3 regions of the Corynebacterium sp. SA-MJD20WY100 genome follow, and region 2 is predicted to be linked to each of the others. Evidence: riboswitches for the same ligand, from Rfam matches in the RefSeq annotation. Region 2 holds a riboswitch; each other region holds the start of a gene.

Region 1 (10,395 bases), on a different contig from region 2:
GTTTCACCGGCGCGTTCACGCCGCCGCCGAAGCTACCAGCGGCGGTCAGCCTGGTCGAAGAAGTCCACCTCGTGCCAACATGCCGCAAGGTAGGCGCGGGTGGCACGCGAGCGCGTGGCGGGGTCTGCGGCAGTGAGCGCTTCTTCGACGAGCGCGATGGCGGCGCGCACGCCGGTGAGGAATTCCTCGCCGCCGTATTGCGTGATCCAAGCGTTGTAGGGATGCTCGGGCGAGTTTTGGGCCGCAAGGTGGAGGCCGACCTCAGCGTAGAGCCAGTAGCAAGGCAGGACCGCGGCGGCACCGACGACGTAGTCGTCGGTGTGCGTCGTGGCGACGAGGAAGTCGGTGTAGGCGCTTGTCACCCGTGAAGGGGCGTTGAGCGCTGCAGAAGAGACCGTCGTGGTGTGGTGCGCAATCCAATCCTTGTGAAGGGACATCTCGACGGCGAGGCACTCGGCGGCACCCGAGGCCCAATGCAGCTGCGCGTCGGCGTCCGGTGCGAGGCCGGCTAAGCGCGCCAGCGCCTTCGAATACCGGTTGAGGTACTGCGCGTCCTGCGCCAGGTAAAAGGCGAAGTCCTCTTCGCGCAGCGTGCCGGTACCGAGCGCCTGGATGAAGGGCAGCTGCGTGATGGACTGCCAGGCGTCGCCGGTGAGCTCCCAGAGGCGGGCCGTCTCCGGGCCTGCAGCGGGAACGTGGGGCGCGGGGGCGGCCGCGGTACTCGTGACATCGCTGTAGAAGCGCGCCGGCACGGTGGAAGCCGCCGCCGCGAGGCGGCGGGCGCGGTGCCCATGGTCGACGGGGCCGTGACCCTGGCCGACCTCAAGGGCGGCCGCGTGGGAGATGGCCTCGTGGAGCCAGCGGGTGGACCAGGAGAGGGCATCGGAAAGCGAGTCGCCCGCGCCGAGCCGGGTGGCCAACGCTGAGGAGAGAGAACACCCCGTGCCGTGGGTGTGCGGGGTGTCCACGCGCGGGCAGGAGACACGACGGACGGCGCCATCCGGGGTGACGAGGGCATTATCGGCGAGGTCGCCGCGCAGGTGCCCGCCCTTGACGATGACGGTGGTGCGAGTGCTGGCGGACCATGCGGTGGCGTGGGCGATGGCCTCCTCGAGCGTGGTGGCCTCGGCCGTGTGGGTGAGCACGGCGAGCTCCTTGAGGTTGGGCGTGACCACGGTGGCACGTGCGCACAGCTCGCGCACGGCGGCCTCCGCGTCGCGGTCGAGAAGACGGAAGCCGCTTGTGGCCACCATGACGGGGTCGAGGACCACGGGCACGTCCGATAGTTGGTCGAGAAAGCGTGAGACCTCCGCCACGATGGCGGCGCTGCCCAACATGCCAATCTTCACCGCGTCAATGGTGACGTCTGAGGCCACGGCGGTAAGCTGCGCGCGGAGGAACTCGACCGGCGGGGTGTGGACCTCGCGCACGCCCTGGGTATTCTGCGCGACGAGAGCGGTCACGGCGGACATGCCGTAGCCGCCTGCTGCGGCGATGGATTTCAGGTCTGCCTGGATGCCGGCCCCGCCCGTGGGGTCCGTTCCGGCGATGGAGAGTACGCGGGGTACTGCAGGAATGCGCGCCGAAGCAGGCGCGCCAATAACGGCGTCGTTCACAACGATCCCTTCGCTAGCTCTAACTCAGTGCAGGTTCAATGGGTGTTTTCTCAGCCGCGGCTTCGAGCCTTGGCACCCCATGTTGCGCTCTCGACACTAACAAAGCACGGTGGGTGTGCGCGCGGTTTTGGGCATAAAAATCCCCCGTTCGCGATACAGCGAGACGGGGGAATGATGGGGAAGAGAAGACTTACGCGTCCTTGCCCATCTTGTTGCGGGCCAAACGCTGCTGGTCCGTGATTGCGAGGTTGCCGCGGACCGGGGAGACGGCGTTGATGAGCCAGTTCAGGGCCACGATGGCGCGGGAACGGAAGCCGACGAGGTATGCGACGTGGAGAGCCAGCCAGGCGATCCATGCCGGGAAGCCGGTCATTTCGGTCTTGCCCATCTTCACCACAGCGTTGAAGCGGGAGATGACGGCCATGGAGCCCTTATCGAAGTAGTCGAAGGCCTCCTTTTCGTTGGCAGTGGACTCCTCATCCAGCTTGGCCTCGATGAGCTTGGCAGCGTGTGCGCCACCCTGCATGGCGACCTGTGCCAGGCCCGGCAGACGGTTAAGACCCATCATGTCGCCGATGACGTAGACGTTGGAGTACTCGCCCAGGGTGAGGTCCTCGTTAACCGGGACGCGGCCTGCGCGGTCGGTCTCGACGCCAGCTTGTTCGGCAACCATCTTGCCCAGCGGGGAAGCGGCAACGCCGGCGGACCAGATCTTGACGCCAGCCTCGATGGTGGTCTCCTGCTCGGTCTTCATGTCCTTGTAGGTCACGGACTTCTCGTCCACGTTGGTGACCATGGCGTTGAGGCGTACGTCGACGCCCATCTTCTCCAGGGTGCGCTGTGCCTTGCGGCCCAGGCGCTTGCCGAACGGCGGCAGGACCTGCGGTGCACCGTCGAGGAGGTAAATCTTCGCAGACGACGGCGAGAAGTTGGAGAACTGGCCGTTGAAGGAGCGCTTGGCCATCTCGGCGATCTGGCCGGTGAGCTCGACGCCGGTCGGGCCGGCACCGACGATGACGAAGGTGAGGAGCTTCTCGCGCTCTGCCGGGTCATCGGTAAGCTCTGCCTTCTCGAAGGCGGCAATGATGTTGGCACGCAGCTCGAGTGCGTCATCCAGGGTCTTCATGCCCGGCGCGAACTCGGCGAAGTGGTCGTTGCCGAAGTAGGACTGGCCAGCGCCAGCGGCGACGATGAGGGAGTCGTACTCGAAGGTGCGCTCGGTGTCGTCCAGGGCCGCGGTGACGGTCTGGGCTTTGATGTCGATGTTCGTCACGTTGCCGTTGACGAAGTGGGCGTTGTCCTGGTCGCGCAGAATCTGGCGGGTGGACGGAGCGATCTCGCCGGAGGAGACGAGGCCGGTGGCTACCTGGTAGAGCATCGGCTGGAACAGGTGGTGGTTCTTCTTGTCGATGAGCGTGACGTCAACGTCAGCGTTCTTCAAGGACTTGACGGCGTTTAAGCCACCGAAGCCTGCACCAATAACGACGACGTGGTGGCGGCCGCCGTTGGGACGGAAAGCGTTCTCAGCCATGTGTGAGTAAAACCTCTCTTGAAAAATTTAAAGCCGTGTTTTAGCTACCCGTCTAGTGTAATAGGTTGCTCCTTGGTCGGCATAGTTTAGGTCACAAAATACTCCGGGCGCGCGGCCCCGCCTGGGCGCTGCGGCGTGCTGCGCCGCCTAAACTGGCGGGTATTGTCTGTCGTTCGCCGGTTCTAATGAGTAAGGGGCACCGTGAGCCATTCCCATCTTGACGCCATTGATGCGCAGCTGTGGCCAGGCGTGGCGGAGGTGCCCGTTGCGCGCTTTGGCGCGTGGCGTGCCCGGCGCGCGGAGGCTCAGTTTGCGCAGGCCTGCGACGCGGCGGGACTGGTGCTCGAAGGCGCTGACGCTGACCTGCGGGTCGCGCACGACGCGCTCTTCGACCGCCTCGCGCACGGCGGTTGGGTAGGCTTCGCGGAGTCCTACCTCGCCGGCGAGTGGACGACGCCGGACTCCGCGCATCTCGTGTGTGTCCTCAAGCGCCTGCTCGGTGCTGGGTACGCACCCAAGACCCCCGCAGTGCCCGAATCGCCCGCGACGGGCGGGGAGCTGCCCACAGAGCTAGTCAAGCTCTACGCCGGGGATCGCGTGAGCCACCAGGGCGGCATCTTTTCCACGGGCGTGCCCACGACGGTCCGCGAGTCTGTGCCGGCCTATGAGCGCTCCGGCGCCAAGGAGCACTTCGTCGACGTCACCCATCTGTCGGAGCCCACCGCCGTCGACCGCGAGGATTTGCGCTCTGCCCAAGAGCGCTCCGCAGCCTGGCTTGCCGATGCCACCCGTGTCGGCGCCGGCTCCCACGTCCTGGTTTTCCCGGCGACGGGTCTTCAGGCCGCCGTTCAGGCGGCCGAGCGCCGCGCCGTCGTCGATATTCTTACGGCTGACCCCGCGCGCGCCGAGGCGGTTCGCGAGCATCTCGTGCTCGCTGGCGTCTCTGACAACGTGGCTTGCCAGGATATCGAGCACCTCGTGCCGAGCCCGCAGGAATGGCGCGGCCGGTATGACGCGATCATTTCCATCGAGGCCCTGGAATCCCTGGGCAGTCGGGAGCGTGGACGCTACGTGCAGGCTATCGACCGGCTGCTCGATGCCAGCGGCCGCGCCGTGATCCAAACGACCGTCGCCACCGAGCAGATGACCGGCCCCGGCCGCGACGCGCTGGAGGCGCTCAAGGCCTACGTGTGGCCCGGTCTTGGACTGCTCACCGTCGCCGAGGTCAACAAGCTGGTCGAGCGTAGCACCGGCCTGCGCATTGTGGCCCAGACCCACACCGGACCGCACTACCGAGAGTCGCTCGAGCACGAGCGTTCCTTCTTCGTGGGCCACCTCCGCGAGGCCGCCGCCGCCGGCTTCGACCCGGTCTACCGCCGCCTGTGGACCTATCAATTCGCGCTGCGCGAGGCGCTCTTCGCGCTCGGCATGGCGGACTCCGTCCAGTTCACGCTCGTCCACCGCAATCGCGGCGGCCGCCGTTAGTCCAGCCGAGCTCGCACACGAGAAATCCCCCGCGCTCCTGTTCGAGAGCGGGGGAATTGGTCTGTGTGGGGGTTTAGACCTCGGTGAGGTCGACCTTGCTCATCTCGCGCATCGCGATGATGGCGACCAGGGAGATGGCGGAGACGATGATGAGGTAGTAGCCGACGGCGGCGACTCCCTGCGTCTTTACCAGCCAAGTGGCGATGAATGGCGCAACCGCAGCGCCCAGGATAGAGGAGACGTTGTACGCGATACCAGAACCGGTGTAGCGCACGTTGGTCGGGAACAGCTCGGGCAGGACCGCAGACATTGGGCCGAAGATGAGGCCCATAATGAACATGCCGAGCGTGAGGAAGGCTAGGACGGAACCGGTGGTCGCTGTTTCGATGTCCAGGAAGAACGGGAACGTGAAGCCGAAGGCTATCATGATGGCGGAGGTCACCGTGAGGACCGGTTTGCGGCCGTACTTATCAGCCAGCAGCGAGGCGACGGGGATGCCGGCCATGAAGGCGAAGATGGAGACCAGCTGGATTTCCAGGAACTGGATGTACGGGATGTTCAGACCCAAACCCTTGGAGCTATCGCCGATGCCGTAGGACAGGATCCAGGTGGTGACCAGGTAGAACAGCGTGTAGCAGGACACCATGACGAAGGTGCCGATCAGGGTGGGCAGCCATGCAGTCTTGAAGACCTCAAGGATGGGGGACTTGGCCTTCTTGCCGGAGTCCACAGCCTGCTGGAAGACCGGAGTTTCTTCCAGTTTCAGGCGGACGTAGAGACCGATGAGGACCATCACCGCGGAGCCCAGGAACGGCAGGCGCCAGCCCCACTCCATGAACGTGCCCGTCGTGTCGCCACGGTGGTAGTCCATGGTGGCGACCAAGGCGAGGAAGAAACCATTAGCGAGAAAGAAGCCGAACGGGGCGCCGAACTGCGGCCACATGGCGGCCGACGCACGCTTGCCGTCTTCGGCAGTCTCGGAGGCCAGCAGGGCCGCGCCGGACCACTCGCCGCCCAGGCCCAGGCCCTGGCAGAAGCGCATGAGCGCCAGCAGCGCGGGTGCGAGGATGCCCGCGGTGGCATAGGTGGGCAGGATGCCGATGATGAAGGTGGCGATACCCATGGTGAGCAGCGCGCCCACCAGGGTGGCCTTGCGGCCGATGCGGTCACCGAAGTGGCCGAAGACGACCGAGCCCAGCGGGCGGGCAACGAACGCGAGGCCAAAGGTGGCGAAGGACTGGAGCAGTGCAACCGTGGGGTCTTCGGTCTTCGGGAAGAAGAGGAAGGGGAACACGGCGACGGCAGCCGTGGCATAAATATAAAAATCGTAGAACTCGATGGTGGTGCCGATGGTCGACGCGAAAGCGATGCGTCGACGATCGTGCTTAGTCAACTGTGCCGTCGTGGTAGTGGCGGCGGGTGCTGTGGCAGTTGCGGTTGTGGTCACGGCAAGCCCTCCTTGTGCATTAAGAGAAATGAAGTTTCTATCACCCAATCGGTGAATGCGCTCAAGCTTAATATCTCACGTAATGAAATTGCAAGCTCATTGTGTGAAATTCTTTAAACTAGCCCATCGCTTTCTCCCGCGCGTTTCGTCTGCGCTCCAAGACTCCGAGGTCAACCCGAAAAATGACAACTGCCCGCCCTCGTTACAACGAAGGCGGGCAGCGGTTCCACGGCGTGTCGCATCGTTCCACAGAATGAAACGTGCGCGTTGAGACGCGGTGGGCTATGCGGGAAGGCTACGGCGTGACCACTGGGCGGGATGCGCGCTCGAGCAGCACGGCAATGGAGTCGTACGTGCGGCCGGTCATCATCTCCAAGCCCATCTCGCACGTGCGGTTGTCCGAGACAAACGCGTCGAAGTGCTCCGCGTCGAGGGAGGCGCGCTCCTCGCGGGTCGCAGACTCGACAAGCTCTGGGTGGAGCAGCCCGCGGTCGCCGGCGGTGCCACAGCACATCGCCCCCTCCGGCACCTTGGCCTCGCCGCACGCGTTGGCCAGGGCCAGCAGCGAGTCACTGATACCCATGTGGTGCGTCGAGCATGTCGGGTGGACGGCGATTTTGCCCATGGAGTGGACGATGGGCAGGTGCTCAATGACCTCGTCGCGCAGCCATTCCACGACGTCCATAATGCGCAGGTCTTCCCACAGCTCGCGGTCGGCGGGCTCGAGGGCATCCGGCACGTTGTCGAGCAGGCCATGCGTGCAGCTGGCTGCGTCCACGATAATGGGGAGCTTGCCGTGCTCCGACCAGTGCCACAGGTCGCGCACGATCTTCTGCGCCTGGTACGTGAAGCCCTCCGTGTAACCCTTGGAGGACCATGGCGTGCCACAGCAATCGCCCGTCACGTCGTTCGGAATCCATACCGGCTGGCCGGCGCGGCGGCCGAGCTCCACGATGGCGCGCGGCAAGTCGACGGAATCCGGCGCCGCACCCGCCGGGCGGCCAAAAATGCGGTTGATGCAGGCGGGGAAGTACACGGCGCCCGCGCCCTCACGCGGGGTCTCTGGCAGGCGCGAGGCGCCCTTGGGTAGCGGACCCGGCACCGTGGGCAGTAGGTCCGGGCTCACGACGTTGCGCGCGAGGTTCGCACCGAGCTCGAGCGGCTGATGCGGAATCTTATTCGCAGAAATGATGCCGGCGCGGGCAAGCTTCTCCACGACGTCCCACTTCTGGGCAGTGGTGAGAGCGACTTTTTCCGACTTCGGCGTAGCCTGCTGGCGGCGCAGCTGCTTCATGACGGCACCAGTGTCGATGCTGATCGGGCACGGAATGGAGCACGTGCCGTCCGCGGCGCACATGTCCACGGCGTCGTACTGGTACTCCTCCTGCAGCTTGGCCAGGACCTCGGAACCCTCCGGCTGGCGGGCCATCTCGCGGCGCAGCACAATGCGCTGGCGCGGGGTCACGGTTGCGTGTCGCGACGGGCACACCGGTTCACAGAAGCCGCACTCCACGCACGGATTGATGGTGTCTTCGACCTTGGGGAAGGACTTGAAGTTCTTGAGGTGCACCTTCTCGTCGCGCGTGAGTTTGACGTTGGGCGCGAGGATTCCGTGCGGGTCGAGCATATGCTTAACCTCCCACATGAGCTCCCAGGCTTCCTCGCCCCACTCGTGCTTGAGGAATGGCGCCATGTTCACGCCGGTGCCGTGCTCTGCCTTCATAGAACCCTGGTACTTGTCGATGACCAGCTCCGCCAGGTCGTCAAGGAAGTCCGAGTATTGTTGGCGCTCTTGCGGATCGTCGAGGCGCGGCAGCAGGAAGAAGTGCAGGTTGCCGAAGGCAGCGTGGCCCATGACGGACTCCGGGAAGCCGTACTTCGCCTGGAGATCCATGAGGTCTGCTGCGGCATCGCCGATCTGCGCCGGCGGGAAGCACACGTCTTCCGTGATGTACGTCGTGCCATTGGGTCGGCCCGCGCCCAACAGACCGTAGAGGCCGTTGCGTAGTTCCCATGCGCCGCGCATGCCCTCTGCCGAGGTCTCGAATTCGAGCGGACGCAGGAGCGGGGCATCGGCAAGCACGGCGTGCAGGCGGCCGAGTGCCGCCTGGAGATCGGCCTCATCCGTGCCGCCCATCTCCACGAGCAGCGCTGCGGCGTCGTCGTCAATGGTGCGCCAGCTCTCCGGTGCGTGCGCGTAGTGGTCAGCGGACAGGCGCATGACCGGCGCGATGAGGAGCTCGCAGGCCTCCGCGCCCGCCTCCATGATTGGATGTACATACTTCGCGGCGTCCCGCAGATTGGGCAGCTCGACCCACGTCGTAGCCTTGACGCGCGGCAGCTTCACCGTGTTGATGACGGATTCCGTGATGGCGCCGAAAATCCCCTCGGAGCCCACGAGCAGGCGCTTGAGGATATGGACCGGCTCGTCCTCGTCGAGGAACGCATCGAGGCGCAGACCGTTGGTGTTGCGGATGGAAAACTTCCGGCGCAGGAACTCCACCATGTCCGTATTCGCGCGCAGGCGATCGCGGAACTCGAGAAGCTGTGCATGCAGCTCTGGCTCCTGGGCCTTCAACGCGGCGTCGCCCTTCGTCGTATCGACGATGGTGCCCGACGGCAGGACGAAGGTGAGTTCGTCCACGCAGTGGTATGCGTCGCGCTCGAGCGAACAGCGCATGCCGCCCGAGTTATCCGCGAGCACGCCGCCGATGGTGCACACCGACGTCGATCCCGGGTCCGGTCCCAGCATGAAACCATGGCGGCCGAGGACCGCCTGCGCGTCGCCCAAGATGACGCCTGGACGCGACCACAGCTTGGCGCCGTTATCGCGCACCTCCATGCCCATGAAGTTGGTCTTCACGTCGACGAGAATGTCGTCCGACATGGCCTGGCCATTGAGCGACGTGCCCGCCGCGCGGAAGGTCATGTGGCGGCTGTTCTCGCGGCAGTACTTCATGAGCTTGGACAAATCATCTGCGCTGCGTGCTGAGACGACGATATTCGGAATGGCGCGGTACGGGCCAGCATCCGAGGAAAAGCGCACGAGGTCGGTGAGGCGTCCGTGGACGTTTTCCTCGCCGACGATGGCCTCCATGTCGCGGATGAGCGACAGGGGAGAGCCATTGATGTATTTCGTGGGGACGGCATCGGGCTGGCTCGTCGCGTCGACGGGCCGCCCGATCTTCGAGGAATCCGGGCTGAGGAGCTTGTGCATACTCACTAACTTATCGCCGTGTACCTATCGACCGATAGTAAGCGCGGCCTAAAAAGGGGTGGCCATCCAGAACCGCATTGGCTTCGTCTGTGGCTACTTCCTGGCCAAAGCCACCCGCCAGCGCGAGGCCGCCGCGCGCACCGCGGCCATCGAGGTCGCCACGCAGAACTCCGTCCTGGCACCGCGCCTTAGCATTTAAAACTGCAGGCTAGGGAAGTGGCAGTTCACTGAACTCACCCATGAGGGTAAGGCTCGGCACGAAGAAGTTCGTGCCCGTCACGGCCGTGGAAAAGTCCAGGATACGGTCGTAATTGCCCACCGGATCGCCGATGAACATATTGCGCAGACGCTCGTTGATGAACTCCGGGTCGCGCGCGTAACCGATGAAGTACGTGCCCATTTCGCCCGAGGCGAAAGAACCAAACGCCATGTTCTCGCGGTAGATATCCTCGTCCAGGTCGTTGAGCGCAACGTGGGAGTTGGACGGCTTGACGTCGTCATCCATCTCGATGTCGTCGACCTTGGACCGGCCAATGACGTCTTCTTGTTCCTCGACGGTGAGCTGCGCCCACGCCTTGAGATCGTGCGTGTACTTCTGCACGGTGACATAGGAACCACGCGGGTAGTCAGCGTCCTCGGGTAGGAGGACGGTCTCGAGAGCCTCGTTATCCGTCGGGTTGGCCGAGCCGTCCACGAAGCCCAGTAGGTCGCGGCCGTCCAGGTACTTGAAACCCTGCGTCTCATCGAGAACGCGCACCGCGTCACCGAGCTTCGTGAGAATCTGCGACGCCAGCTCGTGACATACGTCATAGGACTCCGCGCGGAAATGGAAGAGGAGATCGCCCGGCGTTGATGGGGCTGTGTGCTTGCCCTGGGAGATTTCCTCAAACTCCTTAAGTCCCGCCGGTACGGGCGCGGACGTGAGCCGCGGCCAGAGCTTCGCGCCAATGCCGATGACCGCGAAAAGATCCTCGGCGCTATAACGGAAATTCAGCGACTTGACCAGACCCTTGAATCCGCCGATGAGGTCGCGGACGGCATCTTCGCCACCCGGAGTGACGCCGAGAACGAGGAACAGGGCGGCGCGCGAGGGCTTGTC
Region 2 (10,395 bases):
AAGCTCGTCGAGGGTAAGGCTATCCAGCTCCACCCGCTGGCCTGTGAGGCCTTCAACGCTGACTTCGACGGCGACCAGATGGCAGTCCACCTGCCGCTGTCCGCCGAGGCTCAGGCTGAGGCTCGCGTGCTCATGCTTGCTTCGAACAACATTCTGTCCCCGGCGTCCGGTAAGCCGCTGGCTATGCCGCGTCTGGACATGGTTACCGGCCTGTACTACCTCACCATGGACAAGGGCCCGGACGAGATCGGCGGCGAGGGTCGTTACACGCCGGCTACCACCGATCAGCCGGCTACCGGTATTTTCTCCTCCTACGCTGAGGCTCTCATGGCTCGCGACCGCGGCGTCGTTGGCTTGCAGGCTCCGATCAAGGTGCGTATCTCGCACTTGCGTCCGCCGGCAGACATCGAGGCTGAGCAGTTCCCGGACGGCTGGAACAAGGGCGACACCTGGATGGCTGACACCACCATCGGTCGCATCATGTTCAACGAGCTGCTGCCGTGGAACTACCCGTACCTCGAGGGCGTCATGGTCCGTAAGGGCGGCTCCGATAACAAGGTCCTGCTCGGTGACGTCGTCAACGACCTCGCCAACAAGTACCCGATGATCACCGTTGCTCAGGTGCTGGACAAGATGAAGGACGCTGGCTTCTACTGGGCCACCCGTTCCGGCGTTACCATCACCATGGACGACGTTCTGGTCCTTCCGAACAAGCACGAGATCCTCGAGTCTTACGAGAAGGAAGCTCAGCGCATCGAGCGCAAGTACTACGAGCAGGGTGCGCTTACCGAGCGCGAGCGCTACGACCGCCTTGTCGAGCTGTGGAAGAACGCCACGGACGAGGTCGGTAACGCGGTCGAGAACCTCTACCCGGATGACAACCCGATTCCGATGATCGTGAAGTCCGGTGCTGCCGGTAACATGCGTCAGATCTGGACCCTGGCCGGTATGAAGGGCATGGTCGTGAACTCGCACGGTGACTACATCACCCGTCCGATTAAGACCTCCTTCCGCGAAGGCCTGTCCGTTCTCGAGTACTTCAACAACTCGCACGGCTCCCGTAAGGGCCTGGCCGATACCGCACTGCGTACCGCCGACTCGGGCTACCTCACCCGTCGTCTGGTCGACGTCGCGCAGGACGTCATCGTCCGCGAAGAGGACTGTGGCACCCGCCAGGGCGTTCGCGTCCCGATCGGCGAGGTTTCCGGCGACAAGGTCGTCATGCACGAGCTGTGGGAGACCTCCGCGTCTGGCCGCGTCGTTGCCTCTGACGTGAAGAACGAGGCCGGCGAGGTCATCGCCGAGGCCGGTTCTGACCTCACCGAGGAGCTCACCCAGAAGCTGCTCGACGCTGGCATCACCGACCTCAAGGTCCGCTCCGTGCTTACCTGCCAGACCCCGGCCGGTGTCTGCGCGAAGTGCTACGGCAAATCCATGGCCTCTGGCCAGCTGGTCGACATCGGCGAGGCCGTCGGCATCGTCGCCGCCCAGTCCATTGGTGAGCCGGGTACCCAGCTCACCATGCGTACGTTCCACCAGGGTGGTGTCGGTGGCGACATTACCGGTGGTCTGCCGCGTGTTCAGGAGCTCTTCGAGGCTCGTAACCCGAAGAACCGCGCCCCGATCGCTTCGGTCGACGGCACGATCTCCCTCTCTGATGAGGGCAACTTCTGGACGCTGACCATCACCCCGGACGACGGTTCGGACAATGTGGTCTACGAGAAGCTGTCGAAGCGCCAGGGCCTGGCTCAGGTCCGTCGCCCGATGGAGTCCAACCCGGACGCCATGATTGAGCGCTCTCTGCGCGATGGTGACCATGTCACCACCGGCGAGCGCCTCATGCGCGGTGCGGCTGACCCGCACGACGTCCTCGAGGTCCTCGGTCGCCGTGGTGTTGAAAAGCACCTCATCGACGAGGTGCAGGCCGTCTACCGTACGCAGGGTGTGGCCATCCACGATAAGCACATCGAGATCATCATCCGCCAGATGCTGCGTCGCGGTACCGTCATCGACGCGGGCTCCACGGAATTCCTGCCAGGCACGCTGGTTGACCTCTCTGAGGCCAAGCAGGTCAACGCCAAGCAGGTCGCCGAGGGCGGCGAGCCCGCCCAGCTCCGTTCGGAGATCATGGGTATCACCAAGGCGTCGCTGGCCACCGAGTCCTGGCTGTCGGCCGCCTCCTTCCAGGAGACGACCCGCGTCCTCACCGACGCCGCTATCAACAAGCGCTCCGATCAGCTCATTGGCCTGAAGGAGAACGTCATCATCGGTAAGCTCATCCCGGCCGGTACCGGTATCTCGCGCTACCGCAACATCACCGTCAAGCCGACGGAGGCTGCCCGCAACGCGGCATACTCCATTCCGACGTACGGTGATTCCATCTATGGCGACGACGGCTTCGGTGAGTTCACCGGCGCCTCCGTCCCGCTGGACGAGGACTTCACCTTCTAGTTCTCGCCCCGGCCCCGCCTGGCACCACTGCCAGGCGGACCAGTACTTCAAGCTTGGTCTGCTTTAATTTCGCAAAGCCCCGGCTTCCTTCGCCACCGCATGTGGCAGGGAAAGCCGGGGCTTTGTGCTGCGCTGTGACCGAAATAGGGCAGAATTACCATCCTTGGGAATGTCTACTCGCAATAGACATCGATAGTCGACTGATGGGCATGAAGCACTCCGCTGCCATCAAAAGCTGAAGGATGAAGCCAAACGAGGCAGTCTTGAATTTGAGGAAATCGCCCTTACTCGCCATGATGCCTACCGGGAGGGCAACACCACCCGAGCGCTCGGCAGGCACCGCGAGATCGACGATGTGACAGCGAAAAAGTTCTTGGATCAATTTGCGCAGGAACGAGGAAAGGGTGGGTGGAGATAATGGCCAAGACGTACACAGTTACCGCAGAACGAGGCACCAGTGACGTGTGGGTGCTGGAATGCGCCGAGCTGGGAGCTGTGTCGCAGACTAAGCGACTAGCCCATGCCGCCGACGAGATCCGGGAAACCATGGCCTATTAGGCAGGAGTAAGCCCAGACGAACTCAACATCGTGGTTGAAGTCATTTTCCCCTCCAATCGCGCTGAGCTAAATCCACGCGCGGACAAGCAGCGCGAAGAAGCCGCACGGCTTACGGCTGAGGCGAAAGAAAGCACCCGTGAGCTTGCTGCTGCGATGAAGAAGTCTGGAATGACGGTACGCGACATGGGCGAGATTCTTGGCGTGTCCTATCAAAGGGCACAAAAGCTTGCTAGCGCGTGAAAAAACTGTTGTCAGCCATTGCCCCATCCGCGTGCTTTCGAGGGAGTGGCGGCTGTTAAGATAAAGATGTTTTCCACCCCATCGCCAGCTTTGGCTGAGTGATGGGGTGTAAACACCACTTAAATTTCACACGTGACACGGGTGCTCCGCGCAGGCGGGGCTGAGATGCCGCAGCAGCTAGCGAGTGACATGGACTCGCTCAGTGCTGCATCGGCGAACCGTCGAACCTGATCCGGATAATGCCGGCGATAAGGGAGGAATCATGAGCGCGACATCTGCGCCCGCAACCGCTACTACTTCGACCCCGCGCCGCTCACTGCGCTGGCGCGTGGTGGACATCATCGTCGCCACCGTGCTGGCGGTGGCCTGCGGCCTCATCTTCGTTTTCTGGAACTCTGTGGGCTACGCCTGGTACATGGCCATGGATGCCCTCACGCCGGGCCTGGGCGGCCTGGCCACGGGTATCTGGTTGATTGGCGGCGTGCTGGGCGCACTCATCATCCGCAAGCCGGGGGCGGCTGTCTACGTTGAGGTGCTCGCGGCATCGGTCTCTGCCGTGATGGGCAGCCAATGGGGCTGGTCCACCATTTACTCGGGCCTCGCCCAAGGCATCGGCATTGAGCTTGTCCTCATCGTTTTCGCATACCGCAAATTCGGCCTGGGCATCGCCATGCTCGGCGGCGCACTCGCCGGTGTGGGCGCGTGGTGCCTTGAGCTGTTTACCTCCGGCAACCTGGCTAAGGGACCGGAGTTCCTCATTATCTACCTGGTCTGCTTGATCATCTCGGGCACCATCCTGGCCGGCGTCGTCGGCCACCTGCTTACGCGTGCCCTGGCGGCCACGGGTGCTCTCGACCGCTTTGCTGTAGGCCGCGAAGCCCGCGCCAAGTAGCCGCGTAGTTTTGGTTGTCTATGACGACTCAGATCACCCTGCGCGGCTTCGGGTGGACCCACGCGGGCCGCGCGACTCCCGCATTGGACGGTATTGACCTCGACATCGCCCCGGGCGAGCGAGTCTTATTGTGCGGGGATTCCGGCTCCGGTAAATCCACGCTCCTGGCCGCGCTCGCCGGCGTTCTTGGCGGCGACGAGGACGGGCAGCAGGTAGGCCACCTCACGCTGAACCCGCAGACCCCGGCCGGGCTCGTTCTCCAGGATCCGGACTCGCAGGTTATCGCGGCCACTGTGGGCCGCGACGTGGCTTTTGGCTGCGAGAACCTCGGCCTGCCGCGCGCGGAGATATGGCGGCGCGTCGAACACGCCCTGGACCTCGTAGGCCTGGATGTGCCGCTTGACCACCCCACCCAACGCCTGTCCGGTGGACAGAAGCAGCGCCTCGCGCTCGCCGGGGTCATTGCCATGGGCGCCGGGCTCATCTTGCTCGACGAGCCGACGGCCAACCTCGATCCGCAGGGCGCGCGCGACGTGGTCGCGGCCGTCGAGCGGATCGTCCGTGCCACGGGAGCGACGTTGGTCGTGGTGGAACACCAGTATTCTGCGTGGGCCGGCCTGCTGGATCGCGCGGTGCGCCTGGACCGGGGGCGCATCGTCGAAGACGGCGCATACGGAGCGGTGACGGCCGCGCGCGCCGTAACCGGCTTGCCCGTCGCCGTGCCCGCCCCGGCAGATGCCGAGGCCGCGCTGTGGTCGAACAACCTTGTGACGCGCTTCGGCCCGCCCCGCAGCGTGCGTGTTCCGCAGGGGTATTCCACCGTCATCACGGGTGCGAACGGCTCTGGGAAAACCACGTGGTTGATGACCATGGCGGGCCTGCTTCCCAGCTGCGGCGGCGAGATTGGCGTGGCCGAGTCCGTGCGGCGCGGGCTGCGCGGCGAGCCTTCGACATGGCGCTCGCGCGACCTGGCTCAGCGCCTCGGCGTCGTATTTCAAAATCCAGAGCACCAGTTCGTCGCCCGCACCGTGGGCGAGGAGATGCGTGTCGGTCCGGGCGTGATGGGTACTTCGGATGCCGCCTCTCAAGCGCGCGTGGGCGAGCTCCTCGAGCGCCTGCGGCTTACTCACCTCGTGGACGCAAACCCGTTTACTCTGTCCGGCGGGGAGAAGCGCCGGCTCTCGGTAGCCACGGCGCTCGTCGCCGCGCCGTCCGTGCTGCTGCTTGACGAGCCCACCTTCGGCCAGGATCCCACGACCTTCGCAGAGCTCGTGCGCATGTTGCGTGAGCTCGCGAACGAGGGCACGACGCTGGTCTCCATTACCCACGACCCGCTATTCTTGGCGGCGCTGGGCGACCACCGCGTGACCGTCAGCGCGCACACTGGCCAGGCGGGAGGCAGTACCCATGCCTAACCTCGTACACGGCGTTAATCCGCTCACGCGCTTGGTGGCGACGTTCCTGGTCACCACGCCGATCTTGCTGACCATTGACTGGCTCTCGGCCGCCGTATCCGTCGCGGTGACGGTGCTCCTCGCTCCGCTGTGCGGGATGAGCTGGCCCCGGCTGGTACGCGCGGCGCTGCCGCTGTGGATCATCGCGCCGCTATCTGGGATATCTATGCTGCTCTACGGCAAGGAGGGCGGCGAGGTCTACTTCTCCTTCTGGCTGGTGACCGTCAGTGAGAACTCCTTGGGACTGGCAGGAGCCATCATGCTGCGCGTCTTTGCTGTCGCGTTGCCGGTGATTGTGCTGGCCCGCGATATCGACCCCACGGAGCTGGGCGACGGCCTCGCGCAAATCTGGCACCTTCCCTCCCGCTTTGTCATCGGAGCAGTCGCCGGCGTGCGCATGCTCACCTTGTTTAAGGATGACTGGGACTCGCTCGCCCGCGCGCGGCGCGCCCGCGGCATCGCGGACGTGGGGCGCATCCGGCACCTAGCCACCATGAGTTTTAGCTTGCTTGTCCTCGCGCTGCGCCGCGGCGGAAAGCTCGCCACAGCGATGGAGGCCCGCGGCTTCGGGCGCCCAGCCCCGGGCCGCCGGGCGCGCACGTGGGCGGTGGCTTCGCACCTGCGTGCCCGCGATTGGTGGGTCATGGCTGCAGCCGTGGGGGCGGCGGCATTGCCCGTCATTATTGCGGTGGCCTGCGGAACGTGGCGCTTCTTTGGCCTCTAGCGATAGTAAAGCCGCGGCGCGCGGGGACTGAAGTCCCTTAGACTGGCAGGTACGACTTCCCTGGTGCGGCACCGCATGCCCGCGGTGGCGCGCCGTACACGCAAAGGATGGACAGCGCGAAGCCTTTCGCGCGGACAACATGGACTTTGACAGTCAACTTGACCGACTTTTGACCGATACCCTCACCCTTGCGGCCTCGCGCAAGCGGCCGATGCGCCCCATGACGGTGCTCATCGACGGCCCCTCGGGCGCCGGCAAAACGTGGGCCGCAGCATCCCTGGCCGAGCGCACGGGGTGGAGGGTCGTGCACCTCGATGAGTTCTATCCCGGCTGGCAAGGGCTGGCTGCAGGATCCGAGATGGTGACCTCGCAGGTGCTGCGCGAACACAATCCGGGCTACTGGCGCTGGGACTGGGAGGCGAGCGCGCCGAGTGAATGGGCGGGACTCGACGTACGCGATGACCTCATCGTGGAGGGCGTCGGTGCCATCACCGAGGATTCCGTTGCCGCCGCCCGGGAGCGCGGCGGGGTGGTCACGCTCTTTATCGACGGCCCGCGCGAGGCTCGCCGCGCCCGCGCCCTCGAGCGCGATCCGGACTACGCGGAATGGTTCGAGACCTGGGAGACCCAGGAGCGCGAACACTTTGCGCGCCAGACTGTCGCGGCGGATCTGTCGTGGGTGTGGGACGCGGCCACGTGGGAGGCCGCACAGCGCGCCTCAGCCCGCGAGCGCTGAGGCGCGCCCCGGCCTGTAGTAGTCGGCGGCATCGACGTCGCAGGCGTGCTGGATCACCAGCCCCGGGTAGCTGCCGTCCGGCAACGCACCGAAGACCAGCCGCACCTGCTCGCGCAGCTGCTCCAGGCGGCGCTCAATGATGGAGTTCGCCCATAGAGTCGTGCGCAGCTGCACGTGGGTCCCGTAGGCGCGCGGCGTGGTCGAGCAGCGCGAGCGATTTCCACATGCGCGCAGCCGTTGCCGGCGTGCAGCCGGCGAACTGCGGCAGGGCTCCGGCAGCGCCTTGGGGTCGAAGCCCACCCAGCCCGGGCGCGTGGCCTCGTCGTGCAGTAGCCGGAGAGCATGTCTAGATCATGGATGCGGAAATCGCCTTCACGGGGGAGCGGTCGGCCTCCGGAGAGGAGACCTCGGCCAGCCAATAGTTGGCGGTGAGCTTGCCCGTCGAGTTCACAATCACGCCGCCCAGTGAGTAGTGCGGGTGGGGCGGTCCGCCGCATTTTGTGTTTGCGCCTATCTCGGCCGTAGGGGCCGCTTTTGGGTGGGTGAGATGGTTCCCGTGGCGTTGGTTACTCTAAGACCGTCTATCGGCCCTACGCTGCACATAAAGGCGGTTCATATCGGGGGCGGGGTATAAACTAGGAGGGTGACTACCTCTCCTCAATCTCCCTCGTTCCCTTCGCATGATTCGGACTCTTTCGAGACCACTCAGTTCCCGCCGGTTGGTGCCGGCGACGCCGCCGCGCCGGGTGCTTCCGCTGCCGGCGCTGCTGGCGGTGCCTATGGTGCTGGCTACGCACCCCAGGACGTAGGCCAGCAGGGCTACGCGCAGTCGGGGTATGGGCCGCAGGGTTATGCGCCGACGTACGCGCCCGCGCCGCAGCAGGGCGGCAACGGCACGAAGATTGCGCTCATCATCGTGAGCCTGCTGTTGGGTTTGCTTATCCTTGGCATCGCGGGCTTCTTTGGCGTTCGCGCGTATAACGCCAGCCGGTCTGCCGATGAAGTCGTCTACGTCACCGAGACGGCCACGGACGCGCCGGGTGGCGAGGCGAACGCGGCCCAGCCGGCGCACGCCGCGCAGCCTGCACAACCAGCCCAGGCACCGAGCCGTCCAGCGTATCCCGCGCTCCCGGCGGGACTGAACCCGGTGAGCGTCGGCGCGATCAGTAACAGCCCGGCGGGCAGCTACGCCAACGTCTACACGGCGGGCCCGACCTCGGATTCGTTTGCCTTGGCCGTCACGCGTGACTTCGTGGCAGCCCGGGGAAGCAAGACCTCCGGCACGACGGTGGTCAATACCTATAGCCCGGTGACGGGCTACACCTATACGATGAGCTGCTATGACAACGGGTCCTACGTGCACTGCACCGGCGGCAATAATGCGCACGTCTACATTTCTTAATTCGCGCGCTGGCGTGGCTGCCTTGCTCGTCGCCGCGGGTGCGCTGGCGGGATGCGCCGGTGGCGCGGGTGGGCCAACCACGAGCACTATCGTGGTTCGCACGACCACCGTCACCGCGGCGCCGAGCTCGGAGCCTACGTCGCAGTCCCAACTGAAAGACACTATGGCTTCCATCCCAGCACCGGATATTGCGGCGGCGCTCACGCGGCTTGCCGCAGACGTCGAGGCGCGCACGGGCGCGCAGGTCTCGCTCGCCGTGGTGCCGGTAGATGGGACGCCCGCAGTGCAGGCGGGCACCCTCGCCGGGGTGCAGCCTGCTTGGTCCACCATCAAGGTTCCGCTGTCCATCGCGGCCCTGCGTGCGGACCCCAGTGCTGAGGGCACCGTGCGGCAGGCGATTACGGCTTCTGACAACGCGGCGGCCGAAGCCCTGTGGACCATGCTCGGTGCTTCCGATGCCGCCGCCACCGCTGTTGGCTCCATCCTTGCGGCGGCCGGAGACACGGCGACGGTTGTCAATCCAGAGGTCACGCGCCCGGGATTTAGCGCCTTTGGACAAACCCAGTGGGATACCGCCGCGCAGGCTTCCTTTGCGCGGCAATTGCCCACGATCACGGGCGCGGACCAGGTTCTTGCCGCGATGGGCTCCATCGTGGCGGGCCAGGACTACGGCTTGGGCCAGATTCCAGGCACGCGGTTCAAGGGTGGCTGGGGCCCGGACGAGAGCGGGCGCTACCTTGTGCGCCAATTCGGGCTCGTGGCGGGCACGCAGGGCGAGACCGGTGTGGCGCTCGCGGTCGTGCCGGCGGACGGCACCTATGAGTCGGGGCAAGCGGCGCTCACAGAGCTGGCGCTGGGGCTGCAGGAGATGCTGGGGTAGAGGCGGCATCGGAAAGCGGGGCGTGTCGCACGGAGCCCTCCTGCGACGGTTTTGGTAGTTGGGCTGCTGGCTGTTAAAATGGTGAAAGGTTTCGCATCTTGTGTGATGCGAAAAGTCTGATCGATACCTCGGCCGGTTCCGGCTGACGGACGACCTGGACATGCGGAAGGGCCCCGGGAAAGAGCCCCCATTTTTGCATGTTTAGGCGTTATGTTTGGTCAGGAAAGCCGATAAGTCATACAGAAAGACTAGATACATGCCAACTATTCAGCAGCTGGTCCGCAAGGGCCGCCATGACAAGCGCACGAAGGTTGCTACCGCTGCGCTGAAGGGCTCGCCGCAGCGTCGCGGCGTGTGCACCCGCGTCTACACCACCACCCCGAAGAAGCCGAACTCCGCACTGCGTAAGGTCGCTCGTGTTCGCCTTTCCTCCGGCATCGAGGTTTCGGCCTACATCCCGGGCGAGGGCCACAACCTGCAGGAGCACTCCATGGTGCTCGTGCGTGGCGGCCGTGTGAAGGACCTTCCGGGTGTCCGCTACAAGATCATCCGCGGCGCTCTGGATACCCAGGGTGTCAAGGACCGCAAGCAGGCCCGTTCCCGTTACGGTGCCAAGAAGGGACAGTAAACAATGCGTAAGAATGCTGCTCCGAAGCGTCCTGTAGTCAAGGACCCGGTGTACAACTCCGAGCAGGTCACCATGCTCGTCAATAAGATCCTCCGGGACGGCAAGAAGTCCACCGCTGAGCGTATCGTCTACGGCGCTCTCGAGGCGTGCCGCGAGAAGACCGGCACCGATCCGGTCGGCACCCTGGAGAAGGCCCTGGGCAACATCCGTCCGGACCTCGAGGTTCGCTCCCGCCGCGTTGGTGGCGCCACCTACCAGGTCCCGGTTGAGGTGCGTCCGGCACGCGCCAACACTCTGGCCCTGCGTTGGCTCGTCACCTTCACCCGCCAGCGTCGTGAGAACACGATGATCGAGCGTCTCGCCAACGAGATTCTGGATGCCTCCAACGGCCTTGGCGCTTCCGTGAAGCGTCGCGAGGATACCCACAAGA
Region 3 (10,395 bases), on a different contig from region 2:
TTCCTCGAGCGGGGCACGCAAGCCATCGAGGGCACCGGCGGCGACCTCGGAGGCCTCGTCGAGGAAGAGCACGCCATGGTGTGCGAGCGAGACCGCGCCCGGCCGCGGGCGCCCCGAGCCGCCGCCGAGCAAGGAGGCGCGGGTAATGGAGGAATGCGGCGCGACGAAGGGCGCGGCCTCCACGACGCGTCCCGGCGAACCCGCGATGGAGTGAATGGCGGTGGCCTCCAGCGACTGCTCCGTGGTGAGCGGCGGCAGGATGGAGGGCAAGCGAGCGGCGATCATGGACTTGCCCGCGCCGGGCGGGCCGAGCATGAGCAGATGGTGCCCACCGGCGGCAGCGACCTCGGCCGCGTGCTTGGCCGCATGCTGTCCCGCAATATCGCTCATGCAGGGCGCCGGCCCAGCCTCGGGGCGCGTGGGCTGCGCGAGCGCCCCCGCGCGAGGCAGGAGGCGACGGCCACATGCCCAGCCGAAGGCATCGGCAAGCGTGCGCGCAACATAGACGGGCATGTCGGGCACGAGTGCGGCCTCCGCCGCGTTGCCGGGCGGTATGACGAGCGACTCGAGACCGCGGTTTTGCGCGGCGAGCAGCGCAGGAATAACGCCGGGCACGGGACGCACCGTGCCGTCGAGGCCCAGCTCCCCGAGGAAGAGCGTTGTCTCCAGACGGCGCACGATATCGCCGGCGAGCCCGAAGCCGCCCAGCTGTTCTTCCTGTTCCGTAAGCCCCGCGGTGAGAATGGCCAGTGCAATGGGCAGATCGAAGTGCGCGCCGGACTTGGGCAGGCTCGCGGGCGCCATGGAAACGATGATCTTCGTCTTAGGCCACGGCAGCTTGCTATTCGACACGGCGGTGCGAATCCGCGAGCGCGCCTCGCTGATTCCGGTATCGGCCATACCCACGATCTGAATGCCGGGCAGGCCCACCCCGATGTTCGCCTCGACGTGGACCGGATGCGCGAGCACGCCGTCGAGGGCCGTCGTCGCGGCCTTACCCAGCGCCATGTTCGACTCCTACGTAATAGTCCACGTCAAAGTCGTCGCCGCGGGCGGTGAGCGCCAGGACGTCAAAGCGCACCTCGGCGAGCGGCCGGACCCCGGCGAGCCACTGCTGCGCGGCCTTGCGCATGCGCTTGAGCTTGCGCGGCGTGACGGCCTCCGCCACGCCGAAGGCCGGCGTGGAACGCGTCTTCACCTCCACGAAGACGATGGTGCCGTCCTTCTCACGGACAATGAGGTCTAATTCGCCGCACGCGTAAGCGACGTTGCATCCCAGCACCGTCGCGCCCCGAGCGCAATAAAAGCGGGCAGCCCAGCTTTCCCCGCGCCGGGCCAGGTGCGTACGAGCCTGAGTTTTCGTTTGCATGTGTCTGTCTCCTAGTTAGTTACGGACCGCAGTACTACGGCCTCGTACCTAGCCAAGCGGCAGATGCCCCACAACGACAAGGGGCCGCCTCGCGGGCGGCCCCGATTCTGTGGATAACGTAGTTCACGATATGAGTTATCCACAGAGAGATTGTTCAACACATTGACACGTCTCATGCCGGTGTGAACGGCACCGGCACGAACGCGCCTAATCCGGCATAATGAAGTCCGGTTTATCGAGCTCCTCGATATTGACGTCCTTGTACGTAATGACGCGGACGTAACGGACGAAACGCGCGGAGCGGTACATGTCCCACACCCAGGCATCAGACATGCGGACCTCGTAGTAGACGTCCGGTCCGGAGGTGTGCGGGATGAGCTCGACGGCGTTGGCAAGGTAGAAGCGGCGCTCGGTCTCCACGACATAGGAAAATTGGCTCACCACGTCGCGGTATTCGCGGTAGAGGGACAGCTCGACTTCGGCCTCGTAGTTGTCCAGTTCCTCAGCGCTCATCGTTGCTCCTTGAGAAAATTGCCTCGTTCTTACAGGCTTTAAACTCTAGCGCCCCGTTGCTCCCGCGCCGCGTTGCCACGCGCGAGAAATTCCGCCTGCGCCCGGGCCACGTTCGCATAGCTCATGCGGTGCTCCGGCGTGGCGCCCAGCTTTCCGATGGCCCCCTCGTGCGCCTTGGTCCCGTATCCCTTATGCCCCGCAAGCCCATAGCCTGGGTAACGCTCGTCGAGGTCCACCATAATGTGGTCACGGCTCACCTTGGCCAGCACGCTCGCCGCGGCGATACATCGCGCAGCGGCGTCACCGCCTACCATCGGGAGCTGGGGCACGGGCAGACCGGGGACCTTGAGGGCATCGGTAAGCACATAACGCGGGCGCACATCGAGGCGCGCGACGGCGCGGCGCATGCCGGAGACGTTGGCATGCTGAATGCCCCAGTAGTCGATATCTGAGGCCTCGATGTGGACGACCGACCACGCAAGCGCCTTCGCCTTGATGATAGGAAAGAGCTTCTCGCGTGCGGCGGGCGTGAGCTTCTTCGAGTCCGTGAGCGTCGCCAGCTCCGGGATAATCCGCTGGGGCAGCACACACGCGGCGATGGTGAGAGGACCGCAGCACGCGCCACGGCCGGCTTCGTCTACTCCTGCGACGGGCCCCAAGCCGGCTTTGGCGAGCGCGACCTCGTAGGTACGCTGCTGCTTAAGCGTGCGCATGCTCAACGGTGCCAATGCGGCTCAACGGCATGACGATGGCGCGAACCTTGCCGCGCACGTTGTCCACCGGAATGGTGCCTTGCTCCGCGTCGCCCAAGTGCGCGCGGGAATCTGCGGAGTTCGTGCGATTATCCCCCATGACCCAGATGTGGTCCTCGGGTACTGTGACCGGTCCGAAGTAATCGCCGCCGCAGGCCAGCGAGCCCGTCTCCGGCGAAATGGGATTCTGCGGGGGCTGAAGCACGTACGGCTCCGTGCGCGCCTGGCCATCAACCATGATGCCGGGGTCCCCCGCCTGGCACGAGACCGTCTGGCCTTCGGTCGCGATGACGCGCTTGACGAGGATATTCGCGTCGCCCTGAATAAGGCCCGCCGCGGCGAAGAGGTTCTGCAGGCCACGAATAAACACGTTATGCGAGCGCTTAAGCTCATACGTCGTGTTCCACGAGGGCTCACCTTCGAAGACGACGACATCCCCGGGCTTGGGATCTGCGAAGTAGTAGCTCACTTTTTCCACCGCGATGCGGTCCCCGTTGCAGCCCTGGCACCCGTGGAGTGTCGGCTCCATGGACCCCGACGGGATAACGTAGATGCGTCCGATGAGCGCCGAGCCCACCGCCAACAGTACGAAGGCGGCGAGCATGGTTTTCAGCAGCCATGAGGCGTCATCCCGCACGGATTGCCCCAGCGTAATGCGCTGAGGTTCGCGTGGCAGGCGGTGGGTATCAGCCCTGGATGTCGATGGCATCAACGCCGCCAATGCGCGTGAACGGGAAGAAGATGAAGGCGACCTTGCCGCGAATATTCTCCTCCGGGATCGTGCCCTGGTATTCGTCTTGCATGTGGTAACGCGAATCAAGCGAGTTCGTGCGGTTATCGCCCATCACCCAATAGTTGCCCTCCGGCACGGTGATCGGACCGAAGTACGGGCCACCGCACTCCTCCGAGCCGTTCGACTCATCGACGGGGTACGTGGGCGGGTTCTGGATATAGGACTGATCGATAGGCTTGCCGTCGACCATAACGGCCGGGTCGCCCGCCTGGCACGAGACCGTCTGGCCACCCGTCGCAATGACGCGCTTGACCAGCGTGTTCTCATCCGGTGGCGTCAGCGAGACGTAGGACAGTGCGTCCTGAATCTTGTGGATGGTCGGGTTATCCGAGCGCGGCGAGGTATACGCGCCATTCCACGAGTCCGTGCCCTTGAAGACCACAACATCGCCCGGCTCCGGATGCTTATCCCCGTAGTAGCTGACCTTCTCGACGAAGATGCGGTCGCCCGTGCATCCCTGGCAGCCATGCAGCGTCGGTTCCATGGACGCGGACGGAATGACATACTGGCGGCCGATAGTGTTTTGCACCAAACCCACCACCGCGAGCACCGCGACGACGATGAGCAGAGTCTCTACCAGCCACGGCAGCTGCTTCTTCTGCTTCTTTTCGTTCTTCGAACAGGTCTCATCCGGCACACCCTGCACGTGCGCGTCGCCGGATGCGGGTACAGCATTATTAGTCACGGGCTACAGCCTACAACACGACTCGCCGCGTACTGCAGATTCCTCGGACGCCCGAGTCTGTCCGTCGGCTACGCACAAGGTGTAAGCCAGAAGGTGTATTTCCCCCTCCCGACGGCTAAATAAACCTTCTGGCTCACACCCTTTGGATTCTTGGCCTCTGTGCTGCTACCCCCGGCACCCCCACAGGCTGCACACTCTATTTGGCAATCCCTTGAATTCGCCCTACCACGTCATTACTTATCGAGCCATGAACTCTCTATCTCAGAACCACGTCTCACCCGTCCTCGACCTCCTTATCAACCTTGACCACGCGCCACGCGCCCATCCCGACATCGCCGACGACCTCGCCGCGCGGCGTCTCATCCGCTTAGGCAGCAAGCACGCCGTCCGGGTGAGCGACTGGGAGCCACTCCCCCGACATCTCCAGTGGACGCTGCGCTGCGTCGCCATCGGCCGCGAGCTCTACAAGGGAGTGCTCATCGCCCGCTCCGCCGGCTTACTCCACGGGCTGTGGACGCTTTCGGTCGCCTACGACCATGTCCATATAGCAGTACCCGGCGGCCACAGTCGTTCCAAACGAGCCTGGCCGAAGTTCTCGAAGTACCACAAGAGCCCTATCCTTCCCGACGAAATCGACATCCTTCACGGGGTCCGTGTCACCACGCGCGCACGGACCTGCGTCGACATCGCACGCTTCGAAGGATTCCGCGCAGGACTCGCCGCCATGGACAGCTTCCTTCGCACCGGTGGTCGCAAAGCTGAGCTGCGCGCCGCCATCGAACGCGCCCGCCGATGCAAAGGCATCGCCCACGCCCGCCGCGCGTACGCGGAGGTCGACCCCAAGTCTGAGTCTGCCTATGAATCGTATTTCCGCGCCATGTACCTCGATGGGGCGTTTCCCAGTGCCAAGCGGCTCACGGTCCAGGGTAGGGTCGAGCCGTATCGCGTCGATTTCATCGTGAATTCTTTCCTCATCGTCGAAATTGACGGGGACATCAAGTATCAGCAGAATGCACAGGCGGCGCTCGTCCAGGAACGCAAGCGTGAACGCGATCTGACGAACAAGGGCTACCGTGTCATCCGCTTCGATCCCATGCAGTTGCTACGCAAGCCGGATGAGTGCATCCGCATTCTCGAGCAGGCGCTGAACGAACAGGCGTCCGGTCCCCGCTCGGTGGCCTAGTCTCTGCTGCTGTAGCAAAGGGTGTACGCCACAAGGTGTATTTCGCCCCTCCAGAGGGGGAAATAAACCTTCTGCCTCACACCTTTTGGGTAACACGCATCGAGTCAGCGCGACGCTGAGCGCTCCCGCAGCACTCCCCGCGCGACCTCGAGCAGCCACTCGTCCGCCCAGTCGCGGCCAAGCTTGCCGTCAACGTAGAAGCCCTGCTCGAAGTAGGACACGTGCGTATAGCCGAAGTCGCCAGCGACGCGCAGCGAGTTGATGGTTCCTTGGTTGGCTGGATCCGCCATCGCCGCGTCGAGACCCGCGGCGTGTTGAAGCTGCGCGACGAGCTGCGTCGTGACCTGCTTGGCCGCGCGCTGGCGCAGCTGCGTGGGCGTGTCCAGCTTCGGCACGAGTCCCAGGTGATAGGCCTGCCAGTAGACGGACTCGGCGGCATCGACGGCCTTGAAGCCCTCGACTGCTACGTCGAACCAGGCGCCCGCCTCAGGACTTATCGAGTTCAGCGGCTCGGACGCGCCCTCAAGCACCGGGATGAGGTAGTCCGACATCGCGCCCTCATACGCAAGGTTGGGCAACGCCGCGATGAGCCCGATGCCCACGAGCTGCTCAATAGACAGTCCCGGGTGCGTATGCGACTCGAGAATCAGGTAGTACTGGGACAGCTCCGCCACGGTCGCCACGAGTGCGGGCACCTGGAGGATGGACGCACCCGACTCGTCTAGGGCCGCGCCCACTTCTTTGCCCTCTGACATCCCGGCGAGGAAGCGCTTCCACCACGCGGGGCGTTAACGTATCCGAGGGGCCTTCCCATTCGACGCGATTGGCGTAGTCTGCGATATCGCGCACGATGGTGTCCGAGGGAGTCGCGCATGCCATGTCCGTGTTATTGCACAGGGAGACAACCTTGCCCTCCATGCCTGCGAAGTTTCCGGGGCGCTGGCCGGTCATGCCCTCGCGACCAGCGCTCACGCCCGTCCCGCCGTCGAGGATGATCTCGCCATTCGCCGCGCGTGTGCCCGCGGGCACCGGACCGTAGAGCTTTGCGGGTCGTGCCGGTGGGGCGCCGAGCCGTGCGCGGCCGGGGTCGGCAACAAGGATGACCGCGGCGACATCGTCAGGCGTCACGTCCTTCACGCGGCCGGCGGAAATCTCTGCGGCGATATCACCGGCGACCGAGGCACCCTGGGAGTAGCCAATCACCATGTAGCGCGTGGAAGGGCACGCACGCTCGACGTACTCGAGCTCGCGGCGCGCGTCCTCGACGCCTGCACGCACGGATTCACCATAGGTCGCGGCTTCCGAACCCAGCGCGTTGGGTTGGAAAGCGCTGAATCGGCCGAGGGAGGCCGGATATTGGATATTCGTACCGCTCACATCATCTGCGCCGAGACGAATCTGGAGCGTATCCACGGGATTCCACCCGCTGAAGTCGAGCCCCACCGGCTCCGCGGTGTAATACCGCGCGCTAAATCCCGTGCCGGCCGCCTGCAGAACGTGAATGGCCGTGCACTGGCGTGCGACCGCGCGCGGGGTCGCATGCACCGAAAGCACGGCAATCGCAGCGACCCGAAGGCAGGCAAGCACAGAGCGGAGAGCAGAGGCAGTCACGAGGGAATTCTAAGCCGTGCCGCGGAGCCCCACATAAAACGGCGAAACCGCCCCGCTCCAGTACAGGAGACGAGGCGGTAACAGCGCGCTAGAACTAGCGGCGCTCCTTGATGCGAGCCTTCTTGCCACGCAGGTCGCGCAGGTAGTACAGCTTCGCACGGCGGACACGGCCACGGCGAACGACCTCGATGGAGGCGATGTTCGGGGAGTGCACCGGGAAGGTACGCTCGACGCCGATACCGAAGGAGACCTTACGGACGGTGAAGGTCTCGCGGATGCCAGCGCCCTGGCGGCGGATGCAGACACCCTTGAACAGCTGGGTACGCTCGGTGGTGCCCTCGATGACCTTGACGTTGACGTCAAGGGTATCGCCCGGGCGGAAGTTCGGGATATCCTCGCGCAGCGAGGCCTTGTCCAGCAGATCAATCTTGTTGGTCATTGATTTTCCTTTTCAATTTGAGACAGAGGACCCAAGCGCTTCCGCACGGAAGCTGACCGGTTCGTGCCTGTTACATAGAACAGCCATCTATTGTTCCATAACCCCTGCACCCAAACAAAATCTCTCAAATCGCTGACAAACCCGAGGCCTTGTGTTTAGTCTAGGACTTGCACTTATCCCCACGGGAGCCCGCATGGAAGCGGGCTGAGATGGCCGCTGGAACCGCGGCCGCACCGTTCGAACCTGTCTGGTTAGCACCAGCGAAGGAAGAGAGGTCAGGCCCATGTCGGCTACCCATGAGCAAGAAATCCACCCCAAGCACTCCTACTCGCCGATCCGTGAGAAGGGTCTCGAGGTCCCGGAAACCGAAATCCGACTCGACGACTCCCCCACCGGCCCCAACGAGCCTTTCCGCATCTACCGCACCCGCGGCCCGGAGTGCGATCCCACGCAAGGGCTTCCGCCCCTGCGGAAAGCGTGGATCGAAGAGCGTAACGACACCGAAGAATACGAGGGCCGCGCACGCGATCTCGCTGACGACGGCAAGTCTGCCCAGAAGCGTGGTGCCGCGTCCCAGGAATGGAAGGGCGAACGCCGCGCTCCAAAGCGGGGAACCCAGCGCGTCACCCAAATGCACTACGCCCGCCAGGGCATTATCACCAAGGAAATGGAATTCGTCGCCCTGCGCGAGCACTGCGATCCAGAGTTCGTCCGCTCCGAGGTCGCCCGCGGGCGCGCCATCATCCCCAACAACATCAACCACCCCGAGTCCGAGCCCATGATCATCGGCCGGAAGTTCCTCACCAAGATCAACGCCAACATCGGCAACTCGGCGGTCACAAGCTCCATCGAGGAAGAAGTGTCGAAGCTGCGCTGGGCCACCCGCTGGGGCGCGGACACCGTCATGGATCTCTCCACGGGCGACGATATCCACACGACCCGCGAGTGGATCCTGCGCAACTCCCCCGTCCCCATCGGCACGGTGCCCATCTACCAGGCACTGGAAAAGGTAAACGGCATCGCGGAGGACCTCACCTGGGAGATCTTCCGTGACACCGTCATCGAGCAATGCGAGCAAGGCGTGGACTACATGACCATCCACGCCGGCGTGTTGCTTCCCTACATTCCGCTCACCACCGAGCGCGTCACCGGCATCGTCAGCCGCGGCGGTTCCATCATGGCCGGCTGGTGCCTCGCCCACCACAAGGAATCCTTCCTTTATGAGAACTTCGACGAGCTCTGCGAGATCTTCTCCCGCTACGACGTCGCCTTCTCCCTCGGCGACGGCCTGCGCCCCGGCTGCCTCGCGGACGCCAATGACACCGCGCAGTTTGCGGAGCTGAAGACCATCGGCGAGCTCACCCGTCGCGCCTGGGAGTACGACGTCCAGGTCATGGTCGAGGGCCCCGGCCACGTCCCGCTCAATATGATTCAGGAAAACAACGAGCTGGAGCAGGACTGGGCTTCCGATGCCCCCTTCTATACCCTCGGTCCCCTCGTCACCGATATCGCGCCCGGCTACGACCACATCACCTCGGCCATCGGTGCGGCCCACATCGCGATGGGCGGCACGGCGATGCTCTGCTACGTCACGCCGAAGGAGCACCTCGGCCTGCCCAACCGCGACGACGTGAAGACCGGCGTGATTACGTATAAGTTGGCGGCCCATGCCGCCGATGTCGCCAAAGGTCATCCCGGAGCCCGCGCCTGGGACGACGCGATGAGCAAGGCCCGCTTCGAGTTCCGCTGGCACGACCAGTTCGCGCTCTCCCTCGATCCGGATACCGCGCAGGCCTACCACGACGAAACCCTGCCGGCCGAGCCTGCGAAGACCGCCCACTTCTGTTCCATGTGCGGCCCGAAGTTCTGCTCCATGCGCATCAGCCAGGACATTCGCGACACCTTCGGCGCGAAGCTCGGCATGCCCACCATGCCTGCGCCCGCTGGCGCGTCCGCAGAAGCAGCAGGAGAAGCCCTCAAAGCCGCCGAATTCCGCGCCGCCGGCTCCGAAATCTACCAGGAGGTTTAATCCATGCGCGCCGATCTGCGCTGTTACTTTGTCACAGGCTCCGAGCCTGCCGGTGCCCTCGCCCGCCGCGCCGCCGCAGCCGCTTCAGGTGGGGCCGGGGTCATCCAGGTACGTTCGAAACCCATTTCGGCGCGCGATCTCTATGACCTGGGTGCGGCGGTATCCACCGCCGTCCACGCCGCGAATCCAGACACCGCCGTCGTCATCGACGACCGCGTCGACGTCGCCCTCGCCCTGCGCGAGGCGGGCTTTCCCGTCGCCGGTGTCCACCTGGGTCAGGACGATCTCCCCGTCCGCGCGGCCCGCGCGCTCCTCGGCCCCGACGCCCTCATCGGGCTCACCACCGGCACCCTGGCCCTCATCGAGGATGCCAACCAGTACGCGGACGTCCTCGACTACGTCGGCTGCGGTCCTTTCCGTGCCACCCCCACAAAGGACTCCGGCCGCCCACCGCTGGGGCTCGAGGGCTATCCCGCCATCGTCGCCGCCTCGCAGCTGCCCGTCGTCGCTATCGGCGACGTCACTGCTGACGACGCAGCCGACCTCGCCGGCACCGGCGTCGCGGGCGTCGCCGTCGTCCGCGGCATCATGCATGCCGACGATCCGGCCGCCTACTGCACGCGGATCCGCGACGCGTTCTCGGAGAAGAACGCATGAGCCGCGTCGTCATCGTCGGTGCCGGCATCGTTGGGCTCACCACCGCCGTCGAGCTCGCGAACGCCGGCCACAACGTCACGGTTCTTGATCCCGCGCCTGCCTCCGGCGCCACGCACCACGCTGGCGGCATGCTTGCGCCCGCCGCCGAGGTCGTCTATCAGCAAGACCCGCTCTTCCCGCTCATGCAGGCGGCCGGCGCCTGGCACCCGCGGCTTATCGAACTCGTCGCAGCGCACACGGACCTGCCCACCGGATACCGCACCGAGGGCACCCTCGTCGTCGCCGCGGACCGCGCGGACGCGCAACATCTCTCCGAACTGCTCGACTACCAGACCGCCCACGGCATGGAGGTCGAACGCATCAC

Evidence for each region. A riboswitch is a leader RNA that binds a small molecule or an ion and turns the genes downstream of it on or off. The one in region 2 is predicted to bind thiamine pyrophosphate.
Region 1: linked by a shared signal. The riboswitch ahead of ABJ196_RS10940 (bifunctional hydroxymethylpyrimidine kinase/phosphomethylpyrimidine kinase) and the one ahead of ABJ196_RS09495 (ECF transporter S component) in region 2 are both predicted to bind thiamine pyrophosphate.
Region 3: linked by a shared signal. The riboswitch ahead of thiC (phosphomethylpyrimidine synthase ThiC) and the one ahead of ABJ196_RS09495 (ECF transporter S component) in region 2 are both predicted to bind thiamine pyrophosphate.

The regions. Positions count from the first base shown of each region.
Region 1 covers NZ_JBCJKS010000022.1:32,356-42,750, reverse strand. Annotated here, with positions in the region: gene ABJ196_RS10940 (bifunctional hydroxymethylpyrimidine kinase/phosphomethylpyrimidine kinase) at 33-1,616, opposite strand; TPP riboswitch at 1,604-1,706, opposite strand; gene ABJ196_RS10935 (NAD(P)/FAD-dependent oxidoreductase) at 1,807-3,147, opposite strand; gene ABJ196_RS10930 (class I SAM-dependent methyltransferase) at 3,349-4,632, shown strand; gene ABJ196_RS10925 (MFS transporter) at 4,706-6,079, opposite strand; gene ABJ196_RS10920 (FAD-binding and (Fe-S)-binding domain-containing protein) at 6,375-9,296, opposite strand; gene ABJ196_RS10915 (hypothetical protein) at 9,355-9,495, shown strand; gene ABJ196_RS10910 (Dyp-type peroxidase) at 9,505-10,395, opposite strand, start outside.
Region 2 covers NZ_JBCJKS010000016.1:58,269-68,663, forward strand. Annotated here, with positions in the region: gene ABJ196_RS09485 (DNA-directed RNA polymerase subunit beta') at 1-2,451, shown strand, start outside; gene ABJ196_RS09490 (hypothetical protein) at 3,040-3,249, shown strand; TPP riboswitch at 3,377-3,522, shown strand; gene ABJ196_RS09495 (ECF transporter S component) at 3,512-4,141, shown strand; gene ABJ196_RS09500 (ABC transporter ATP-binding protein) at 4,162-5,556, shown strand; gene ABJ196_RS09505 (energy-coupling factor transporter transmembrane component T) at 5,549-6,319, shown strand; gene ABJ196_RS09510 (isopentenyl transferase family protein) at 6,489-7,055, shown strand; gene ABJ196_RS09515 (hypothetical protein) at 7,038-7,229, opposite strand; gene ABJ196_RS09520 (hypothetical protein) at 7,699-8,457, shown strand; gene ABJ196_RS09525 (hypothetical protein) at 8,471-9,337, shown strand; gene rpsL (30S ribosomal protein S12) at 9,594-9,965, shown strand; gene rpsG (30S ribosomal protein S7) at 9,969-10,395, shown strand, end outside.
Region 3 covers NZ_JBCJKS010000017.1:12,420-22,814, forward strand. Annotated here, with positions in the region: gene ABJ196_RS09615 (YifB family Mg chelatase-like AAA ATPase) at 1-1,008, opposite strand, end outside; gene ABJ196_RS09620 (YraN family protein) at 995-1,369, opposite strand; gene ABJ196_RS09625 (DUF2469 domain-containing protein) at 1,577-1,882, opposite strand; gene ABJ196_RS09630 (ribonuclease HII) at 1,921-2,595, opposite strand; gene lepB (signal peptidase I) at 2,582-3,238, opposite strand; gene lepB (signal peptidase I) at 3,321-4,073, opposite strand; gene ABJ196_RS09645 (DUF559 domain-containing protein) at 4,360-5,295, shown strand; gene ABJ196_RS09650 (hypothetical protein) at 5,400-5,978, opposite strand; gene ABJ196_RS09655 (cutinase family protein) at 5,905-6,906, opposite strand; gene rplS (50S ribosomal protein L19) at 7,001-7,345, opposite strand; TPP riboswitch at 7,517-7,632, shown strand; gene thiC (phosphomethylpyrimidine synthase ThiC) at 7,629-9,374, shown strand; gene ABJ196_RS09670 (thiamine phosphate synthase) at 9,378-10,031, shown strand; gene thiO (glycine oxidase ThiO) at 10,028-10,395, shown strand, end outside.